One region of the Bradyrhizobium sp. FW305-F6 genome, then DNA from elsewhere that is predicted to be linked to it. Evidence: riboswitches for the same ligand, from Rfam matches in the RefSeq annotation. Region 1 holds a riboswitch; the other holds the start of a gene.

Region 1 (5,288 bases):
CCATTGTCGTCAATCCCAACAATCCCGACGGGCGCTGCAATTCGCCGAAGGAGCTGCTGGCGCTGCTGCCACGCGTCGGCCGGCTCGTGGTCGACGAGAGCTTTGCGGATGCTGTTCCAGCCTTGTCGCTTGCGCCTGAGGCGAATCGGCCGGGACTGTTGGTGCTGCGCTCGTTCGGAAAGTTCTTCGGCCTTGCCGGACTGCGGCTTGGCTTCGCGACCGGTCCTGCCGCCGACATCGACAAGCTCGCGGCGGCGTCAGGTCCATGGCCCATCTCAGGCGCAGCGATCGAAATTGGCTGCCGTGCCTTGCATGATGAGGCCTGGGCCGAGGCGACGTCGGCGCGGCTCGCGCGCGACTGTGTCCGGCTCGACGAGATGGCACGAGCGCAGGGGTGGCGGCTTGTCGGCGGCGCGTCACTGTTTCGGCTCTACCAGACGCCGGATGCGCTTGCTGCGCAGGAGAGGCTCGCGCGCAGTCACATCTGGTCCCGCGTCTTCACGCAACAGCCGACATGGCTGCGGCTTGGGCTTCCCGGCAGCGAATCCGAATGGACGCGGCTTGCTGAGGTCTTGGCGCCTGATGAACATGCGCCTGGTTGCGCCGACGGTGGTGCGCTCCCTCGCCCGCTTGCGGGAGTGGGTCTCTCCGCAAGGGGACAATTCCCAAGCGGAGAAAGCCCTCACCCGGCGCTTTGCGCCGACCTCTCCCGCAAGCGGGAGAGGTGACGAGCCCCACGTCCACCTGTTCAGTATCCAACCATTCCACGCTAGCGCGCTAGCGCGAGCAAGCCTTCGACGTCGAGATGCGTCTCGATGTGATCGGCCAGCGCATCGAGCGCGCTCTCGATCCTGGCGTGATAGGGCTCGTCGCCTGCGGGAATATCGAGCTTGGCGAGATAGGCCCTGCGGAAATCGTCCGACGTGAACAGGCCGTGCAGATAGCTGCCCTGCACGCGGCCATCGCCCGAGACCGCGCCCTCCGGCTCCCCGTTCACCTTCGCAAATGGCCGCGCGCGATCGGGGCCGTCGGTGCGGCCGATATGGATTTCATAGGCTTCGATAGCCTGCTCGGTGGCAGCATGCACGGCGGCAACGCGCGTCAGTGTCTTCTGCGGGCTCATCACCGTTTCCACATCCAGCAGCCCGAGGCCCGGCGTATCGCCGGCAGGGCCCTCGATGCCATCGGGATCGGCGACGCTGCGGCCGAGCATCTGATAGCCGCCGCAAAGGCCGAGCACGTGGCCACCCCGGCGCTGGTGCGCGAGCAGGTCGATGTCCCAGCCCTGCGCGCGCAGGAAGGCGAGGTCGCCGCGGGTGGATTTCGAGCCGGGGATGATGACGAGCCTGACATCGCCGGGGATCGCTTCGCCCGGACGCACCATGATGAGATCGACGCCCGGCTCGAGCTTGAGCGGATCGAGATCGTCGAAATTCGCGATCCGCGACAGCGCCAGGCACGCGATCTTGCATTGGCCCGGCTTGCGCGCATCGCGCAGGCCGAGCGCGTCCTCGGCCGGCAGCTCGCCGGCGCGCGGAAACCAGGGCAGCACGCCGAAGCCGCGCCACGACGTTTTCTGCTCGATCAGCCTGTAGCCATCGTCGAACAGCGTGGGGTCGCCGCGGAACTTGTTGATGACGAAGCCCTGGACCATCGCGGCATCATCAGGGTCGATCACCGTCTTGATGCCGACCAATTGGGCGATGACGCCGCCGCGGTCGATGTCGCCGATCAGCACGACCGGCACGTCGGCTTTGCGGGCAAAGCCCATATTGGCGATGTCGGCCTTGCGCAAATTCACCTCGGCCGGGCTGCCGGCGCCCTCGACCAGCACCAGATCGGCGCGCGCCTTCAGGCGCTCGAAACTCTCCAGCACCGCACCCATCAGCGACGGCTTCATCGCCGCATAGTCGCGTGCACGCGCGGTCGCGATGCGCTTGCCGTGAACGATGATTTGCGCGCCGACATCGGTCTCGGGCTTGAGCAGCACCGGGTTCATGTCGGTGTGCGGCTCGACGCCGGCAGCGAGCGCCTGCAGCGCCTGCGCGCGCCCGATCTCGCCGCCATCGACGGTCACCGCCGCGTTGTTCGACATGTTCTGCGGCTTGAACGGCAGCACGCGCAAGTCCCGTCGCGTGAACGCGCGCGCAAGGCCGGCGACGATGAGCGATTTGCCCACGTCCGAGCCGGCCCCCTGGATCATCAGTGCACGTGCCATCGGGATCTCAGAACTCGACGCCGGCCTGCGCCTTGATGCCGGAGCGGAAGGGATGCTTGACCAGCGTCATCTCGGTGACGAGGTCGGCGATCTCGATCAGCTCGTCCTTGGCATTGCGTCCGGTGAGCACGACATGCGTCATCGGCGGCTTCTGCGTAGTCAGGAACTCGACCACCTCGGCGATGTCGAGATAGTCGTAGCGCAGAGCGATGTTGATCTCGTCGAGCACGACCATCCGCAGCCGCTCGTCGAGGATCAGTTCCTTGGCTTTCTCCCAGCCGGCGCGCGCGGCCGCAATGTCGCGGGCCCGATCCTGCGTCTCCCAGGTAAAGCCTTCGCCCATCGCGTGGAACTGGCAGAGATCGCCGAAATGGCCGGTGAGGAGGCGCCGCTCGCCGGTGTCCCAGGCGCCCTTGATGAACTGCACGACCGCGCAAGGGAAGCCATGCGCGACGCAGCGAACGATCATGCCGAAGGCGGAGGAGGATTTTCCCTTGCCCGCGCCGGTGTGGACGATGATCAGGCCTTTTTCGCCGCTTTTGGTCGCCATGATCTTGTCGCGGGCGGCCTTCTTCTTCGCCATCTTGGCGGCGTGGCGGGCGTCACTTTCGTCGGCTGTTTGAGTGTCCGGTTCAGGCGTCATCGATCCCGGTCCTTCGGCTTGACAAGTGGCGGCCACCGGCAAATGGTGGCCTGACGTTGGTTCCTGTCCTATGACAGGCGAAGAGGGAATGCGATAGGGTCCGAATCGGCAGGATTTGGCTCCAAAATGCAGCCGCCCCCGCGACCGTGACCGGAGAGATGCCCGAAGCCACTGAGTCCCCAAAGGGAATCGGGAAGGCGGGGATCGAAGGGCGAAAACCCTGCTCCGCAAGCCGGGAGACCTGCCAGCGCGGACGATTTTGAACCGGCGGACGGGGTGTTCCGCGACGGGGAAACGGACCTTCTGCGGAATGGTCCGTGTGCCTCATCGCCTCCCGCTGTTTATGGAAGAGGCGAATGACCGTCACACTTCACGTCTGCATCACCTGCCGCGCCGGCGCGACGCTCGGCGAGGGCGAAACGACGCCCGGCAAGCGCCTGCATGGCGCGATCCTCGAGGCCGGTGTGCCCGACGGCGTCAACGTGGTTCCCGTCGAGTGCCTGTCGGCGTGCAGCCAAGGCTGCTCGGTCGCGCTCAGCGCGCCGGGCCGCTGGTCCTATGTCTATGGCCGCCTGTCGGAGACGAATGCGCGCGATGTGGTCGCGGGCGCTGCGGCTTATGCCGCCGCGCCTGATGGCCTCGTGCCCTGGCGCAGCCGCCCGGAGATCTTCCGCAAGCAGTCGCTTGCCCGCATTCCCCCCATTGCCGTCGTGCCGGAGGCTGCCGAATGAACTCGCTCGCAAAAGTTCCGGTCACGGTCGTCACCGGCTTCCTCGGTTCCGGCAAGACCACGCTGATCCAGCATCTGCTCGCCAATCCCGGTGGCAAGAAGCTCGCGGTGCTCGTCAACGAGTTCGGCAGCGAAGGCGTCGACGGCGAGATCCTGAAATCCTGCGCGGACGCCAACTGCCCGGAGGAGAACATCGTCGAACTCGCCAATGGCTGCATCTGCTGCACCGTCGCCGACGATTTCATTCCGACCATGGAGCAACTCTTGGCGCGCCCGGTGCGGCCCGATCACATCCTGATCGAAACCTCGGGCTTGGCGCTGCCGAAGCCGCTGCTGAAGGCGTTCGACTGGCCGGAGATCCGCTCGCGCATCACGGTGGACGGCGTAATTGCGCTGGCCGACGCTGAAGCCGTCGCCGCCGGCCGCTTCGCGCCGGATCCGGCTGCGGTGGAAGCGCAGCGCGCGGCGGACGAGAATCTCGATCACGAGACGCCGCTGTCGGAGGTGTTCGAGGACCAGATCGCCTGCGCCGACATCGTGCTGCTGACGAAGGCGGATCTTGCCGGCGCGGCGGGAATCGAAGCCGCCAGGGCTGCGATCACCGCCGAGATGCCGCGCCGGGTGCCGATGCTGCCTGTCACCGATGGTGCGATCGATGCGCGCGTCATTCTCGGCCTCGGCGCCGCCGCCGAGTACGATCTCGCCGCGCGCCCCTCGCATCACGACGGCGAGGAGGAGCACGAGCACGACGATTTCGCCTCCGTCGTGATCGAGCTTCCGGAGGTCGCCGACATCGACGCGCTGGTCGCATCGGTCCAGAAGCTGGCGCGCGAGCAGAACGTGCTGCGCGTCAAGGGCTACATCGCTGTCGCCGGCAAGCCGATGCGCCTGCTGCTACAGGCCGTCGGCGAGCGCGTGCGCCACCAGTTCGACAGGCCCTGGGGCGCAGGTGTCAGGCAGTCGAAGCTCGTCGTGATCGGCGAGCATGGCGATATTGATGAGGCCGCGATCAGGTCAGGACTCGGTATCTGATGCACGTCGTTTTCCGCGAGAGCCGTGGTCTTGAGGAGACCGCGACGCCAAGAGACATCGGCCAGGACCCGGCCGATCTCGTGGTGCTCTCGTATTCGGATTCCGACCTTGCCGCGTTCGCCGCCGGCTGGCGGCGTGGCCGGAACAGCCTGCCGTCGCTGCGGCTCGCCAATCTTGCCGAGCTCCGGCATCCGCTGTCGGTCGACACCTATGTCGAGCGCACGCTGTCGCAGGCGCGCGGCATATTGGTGCGCCTGATCGGCGGGGAATCCTATTGGCCGTACGGGCTTGCCGCGCTCCAGCAACTCGCGCAAGAGCGCAACATCGTGCTCGCCGTGCTGCCGGCGGACGGCCGCGACGACACGCGGCTGGATGCCTTCTCGACCCTGCCGGTCTCGACGCTGCGGCGGCTCAAGGTGCTCTGCGACACCGGTGGCCCGGTCGCGGCGCAAGCCGCGATCGCGCAGCTTGCGCTGGCCTCGGGGCTTTATGCCGGACCGGTCATCGGCGAGATGACCGTGCCCGAGATGGGCTTCTACGATCCCGTGCGGGGTGTCATCGCGGCGCGGGCGGGCGGCGAAGGCAAGCCGCGCGCGCTGGTGACATTCTATCGCTCCTATCTCACTGCTGCGGACACTGGCCCGGTCGACGCTCTGATCGCCGCG
Region 2 (5,288 bases), on a different contig from region 1:
AACCGCGAGCGCCTGCTGTTCGGAAACACCCGTGATGACGCGGCCGTCGGCGGCGGAGATCGCCTGCCGCCTGCCGTCCCAGCCGGTGATCCGATACACGGGTTCGTCCGCCAGCATGGACAACCGCAGGTCGCGTGGATACTGCGTCGCTCCCGCCGCCTTCATTGCGTCGTCCGGCGACAGCGTCACTCTCGCCCACTGAATGTCAGGGAGCGCTGCCAGCTTCTCCTTTTCGGAAAGGCCTGGAAACGCGACGTACATCATCACCACGCCGGAGATGAACCACATGGCGAAGAACAGGCAGGTGACGATTCCGACCCAGCGGTGGCCGATATACAGCCACCGCCGGAGTGTGCGTTTCACGCGCGACACGGTCAGAACTTCACGTTGACTGCGACTCGCGCCGTGCGCGGCATGCCGAGCAGCCACTGGGTCGTGCCGCCCGACGTGGTGTAGACCTCATCGAACAGATTGTACACGCGGAACGACACGGTGGTGTTGAGATCGGGCTTCCACTGCACACCGGCGTTGACGATGTTGTAGGCTGGGCGCGTCATCGTGTTGGCATTGTCCGCGTAGGTCTTGCCGACGATCTGCACGCCGGCATTGACCGACCAGTTCGGCGCAAAGGCCCAGGTCGCCCAGATGTTGGAGACGGTCTGCGGGACATTGACCGGGACATTGCCGGCAAAATTCACCGCGACGCCGCCGACCGACTGCACGAAGTCGTCATACCTCGCGCGCAGGAACGCGGTGTTGGCATCGATCCGCCAGCCATAGTCGAGCAGAAAACCAACTGAAGCTTCGACGCCGCGCGATGATTGCTGGCCGACCTGGACCGTCAGCGAGGGAATGTTGGGATCGCGGGCCAGCAGGTTGTTCTTCACGATCTCATAGCCGGCCAAGGTCCATTCGCCGCGGCCGCCCCAGAACGATTGCTTCACGCCGATCTCGATCTGTCTGCCGGTGGCAAGGTCGAAATTCTTGTTGGCGGACGACAGTGAGATCAGGCCTCCGACCGGATCGACCGCCGTGGCATACTGGCCATAGAAAGCGAGGTCCTTGACGGGTGTATAGACCGCGCCGGCGCGCCATGTCGTCGAGGAGAACGATTTTTCGAAACTGTTCGCGGGCGTGACATAGTCGGTGCGCGTGATCGTCGGTTCATCCTGTCGAACGCCAGCGATGATGGATAGCTGCTCGGTGACCGAGAGCCGGTTCTCGGCGAACAAAGCGTATTGATTGGTCACGCTGCCGTAACCGGGAATGGTGGGGTTCGGGCTGTTGAAGACGCCTGGATCGAAGCTGTAGGGGTTGACGGACGACGAGCCGCCATAAGGTGAATTGTTGGTGTGGGTGAAATCGATGCTGTTGACGTCGAAGCCCGCCAGGAACTCGTTGGCCATCCCAAGGACATGCCCGCGGAATTTCGCGTCCATGCGGTTGCCGACCTGCTGCTGATCGTGAAAGATCTCGATATAGCTGGTTCGGTTGATGAGGCCGGTAGCGGGATTGTAGGCGTAGCTTTCGACGTCCTTCCAGTGCCGCTTGGAGTTCAAGTAGTACAGCGTGTTGTGGATCGAGATTCCATCGGCGACCTGCCAATCGGTCTTCACCTGGTTCCAGCTGTCCTGGTAGCGGATGTGGCTGTCGCTGACATTGTAGTTCTTGAAGCGTAGCGACTCTTCGAGCCTGCCGTTGATCAGCGGCGTGCCGAAGTAGCGCGACGGGTTGCGGTCGCCGTAGTCTGTGGACAGTGTCCAAGTGACGTCTTCGTTCTGTTTGACCTGGACCACGGCATGAAGCGCGACGTTCGAGGTGTTGTCACGATCGACCCATCCATCCGACATGTTGCCGGTAGCGGTGATGCGATAGGCGACGTCCTTGCTGATCGGACCGCCACTGTCGACCGCAATTCGCCGTCTCATGTTGCTGTCCAGCGAGATTTCGGCCTGGTTGCGAGGGATCCAGGACGGCAGTTTCGACACGATGTTGATGGCGCCGCCGACCGCACCCGCGCCATACATCACCGATGCAGGGCCGCGCAGCACCTCGATGCGCTCGGTCGACCATGTGTCGAACGGAAAGGTGACCGTGCCGGCGCCGATGTAAAGCTGGGTGCCGTCATAGAGCGTCATGACGGACCCAAGGCCCGTGAAGCCGCGGGTATTGAACGAGACCCCGCCGTTGCCCGGTGCCGGGCTCGCGGTGAAGCCGACGGCGTTTTGCGTCACCGCGTCCAAGATGTCCTCCTGGCCGCGTTCGGCGATGGTTTCGGCAGAGATCACCTCCACGCTGGCCGGCGTCTGCAGCCGCGTCAGCCCGAGCCGGCTGCCGGCGGTGCTCGCGCCGGTGAGATTGAGCGTGGGTGCGGCGAACGCGGGACCCGTCCGGTCGGCCGTCGGAGCACGCGTGTCCGAAGCTACGCTTCGCTGCTGATGACGAGAGCGCGAGGGGCGCGTTGCATCGCTACGCCGGGTGCTGCGAGCATTCGGCGGCGCCGCTGGCGGCTGCACTACGACAGGATCGAGCGTCTGGGCCGGCCTTTCCGACTGTGCCCAGCCGTCCGTCGACAATATGAGGCAGGAGAATGCAACTGAACGGAGCAACGCGCGGCGATGTCGTGGCGCGAAAACTATGCGGGAGATCATCTATCGACTCGCGATAACGTGGCACGTCACCGCGAACGCAGTTTGGCCGCTGCCTCAAGAAGACAGCTCAACACTCACCAGGACACCCCGCCCAATGTGCTCGCGTGTGACCACGACTGACGGCAGGTCTCCTGGCTCGCGGGTCGTTGCCTGTCGCCGCCTTCCCAAGCCCGCAGGCCCAGTGGCGTTTGGCGAAGGCTCACCGCTTACAGTTGCGGGGGCAGCCACGGCATTGGGGAAATCCCCGCACCGTATTCCCTATTGATCCCCCGAAGGAGAACCGTCGCAGTCACCCTAGTTTTATTTGCAAAGGGCTGTCAACTGGCTGACCCGACACAGATCAGCGCGTCCCACCGTCATCGGCGACGCATCGATCGGCAGGCGATACACCAATTTCCTGTCACCCAGTCCGGCGCGCGGCCTTACCTGGAGACCAGCAAGACTCGGGCAGCGAGGTCGCGAGATCGCGGATGCGTGTCGCGACCGAGTTCGACAATACCGCACGGACGGGCTGGTTTTCGAATTGCGTGACGCCCAAGGCAACACAATTTCAACCTAACCTCTGTAGGCCTGTTACCGTCTCGTTCCACGGGTCGCTTGCATGAAATCGGCTTGGCGTTTTTCTCTCCTGCTTCTCCTTCAACTCCTCGTGGGGGTTTCCGCCCAGGCGCAGGAGGGCGAAGTCGTCAAACTATCAGCCAGTATCGCATATCAGCGCGTTGCGCGCTGGGATGCCGATCAGCTCAACAAGATTCTGAAGGTCGATACGCCCGCCTTCGCCGGGATCACGACAGCCTATAGCCCGGCGCGCAATGCCGTTCGGCTCTATCGCGTGACCTATTCGTCCGTCATACCCGAGCGCGGCAACAAGCCGACAATCGCGTCCGGATTGCTGGCGATCCCCGAGGACAGCGGCACCTCGTTGCCGCTGGTGTCGTACCAGCACGGCACGGTCTACGGAAAGCAGGAGGTTCCGTCCTTTCCGCAGCAATCGCCGGAAACGCAGTTGATGATCGCCCAGTTCGCCGGCCAGGGCTATATCGTGATCGGCGCCGACTATTTCGGGCTCGGCACGTCGGCCGAGCCGGAAGGCTACATGGTGAAGGCGAGCCATCAGCAGGCGACCTATGACATGCTGACGGCGAGCCGCGCCGTGCTCGATCACCTCAAGCTCACCACGACCAAGCTGTTCCTCGCCGGCTGGTCGCAAGGCGGTTTCGTGACCATGGCCATGCTCGAAAAGCTCGAGCAATCGGGCGTCAAGGTCGACGCCGCCGCAACCGCGAGCGCGCCGGTCGACGCGTTCGTCGCGCTCAACGGCTTTCTCAGTTTCCCGCGCAAGAACGATGCGAGCTGGGTGAATTCGCTGTTCATCCTGACGGCGTTCTCCTTCGAGAATTACTACGGCGTGCCGGGGCTCGCGCGCTCGCTGATCGCGGATGCTTATTACGACGTGGCGCGCAAGGCTTATATGCGCGAACCCTTCAATCCGGCCGACGTCCCCACCGACCTGCACAAGCTGATCCGCGCAGACTATTTCGATCCGCAGTTCTTCGCCGCATCAGCCTACGGGCGCCTGGTCGCGCAGACCCAGGCGTATCGCTGGATCGTCAAGAGCCCGGTCCGCAACTATTACGGTGAAAGCGACGAAGCCATCAGCGTCGGGCTGGGTCAGCTCGCCATGACCTATCAGCGTGCAATCGGCAGTGGCAACCAGGCGGTGGAGGCGGTCTCGACCGGCAGCACCAGCCATCGCGGCACCTTCGCCACGGCGGTGCCGAAATGGAAATCCTGGTTCGACGGGCTGTGACGCGCGCGCGAATACGCATGATGCATCGGCATCGACAGAGGTGGTCGGCTTCCTGAAAATCTGCATCATGCGCGCCGGGACTGGGCGCCAAGCGGCCGGTCTCGGCCTCCGGAGCTGCTGCCGGGCCTTTGGAGGCTTTTTGCAATAGCTTTTCGGAGTGACTAAATGAGCGGCTTGGTGATCTCTGGCGGCCGGGTGGTGGATCCAGCCAGCGGGATGGATGCCATCGGCGACGTCGCGGTGGTAGACGGCAGGATCGCCGCGGTCGGCGCCTCGCTCGGCGGCGCAGAGCGGGTGATCGACGCAACCGGGCTCGTCGTCGCGCCCGGCTTCATCGATCTGCATGCGCATGGCCAGTCGGTCCCGGCCGACCGCATGCAGGCGTTCGACGGCGTGACCACCACGCTCGATCTCGAGGCAGGCGTGCTGCCGGTTGCGTCCTGGTATGAACGGCAGGCCAGGAAGGGGCGCGTGCTGAATTACGGCGCCGCCACCAACTGGGCCTTTGCCCGCATCGGCGCGATGACCGGCTCCAATGCGGAGAGCTCGCTGGAAGCATTCGGCGCTGCCATGCGCGACCGCCGCTGGATCGACAATGTCGCGACCGATTCGGAGGTCGCCGGTATCCTGGAGCGCCTATCGCGCGGCCTGAACGAGGGCGGCATCGGCATCGGCATCCTCAACGCGTATGCGCCGGGTGCCGGCGTGCAGGAGCTGACGGCGGTGTGCCAGCTGGCTGCAGCCAAGGACGTGCCGACCTTCACCCATGTCGCCTTCATGTCGCGCATCGACCCCGAGAGCGCGGCGGAAGCCTATATCCGCCTGAT

What was found. A riboswitch is a leader RNA that binds a small molecule or an ion and turns the genes downstream of it on or off. The one in region 1 is predicted to bind cobalamin.
Region 2: linked by a shared signal. The riboswitch ahead of AC3WLX_RS29540 (TonB-dependent receptor) and the one ahead of AC3WLX_RS06190 (DUF1636 domain-containing protein) in region 1 are both predicted to bind cobalamin.

The regions. Positions count from the first base shown of each region.
Region 1 covers NZ_JBYSYD010000001.1:1,277,779-1,283,066, reverse strand. Annotated here, with positions in the region: gene cobD (threonine-phosphate decarboxylase CobD) at 1-728, shown strand, start outside; gene AC3WLX_RS06200 (cobyric acid synthase) at 770-2,218, opposite strand; gene cobO (cob(I)yrinic acid a,c-diamide adenosyltransferase) at 2,226-2,861, opposite strand; cobalamin riboswitch at 2,902-3,124, shown strand; gene AC3WLX_RS06190 (DUF1636 domain-containing protein) at 3,218-3,592, shown strand; gene cobW (cobalamin biosynthesis protein CobW) at 3,589-4,623, shown strand; gene cobN (cobaltochelatase subunit CobN) at 4,623-5,288, shown strand, end outside.
Region 2 covers NZ_JBYSYD010000005.1:312,249-317,536, forward strand. Annotated here, with positions in the region: partial or broken gene AC3WLX_RS29535 (PepSY domain-containing protein) at 1-372, opposite strand, end outside; gene AC3WLX_RS29540 (TonB-dependent receptor) at 375-2,651, opposite strand; cobalamin riboswitch at 2,756-2,951, opposite strand; gene AC3WLX_RS29545 (alpha/beta hydrolase family protein) at 3,253-4,461, shown strand; gene AC3WLX_RS29550 (amidohydrolase family protein) at 4,627-5,288, shown strand, end outside.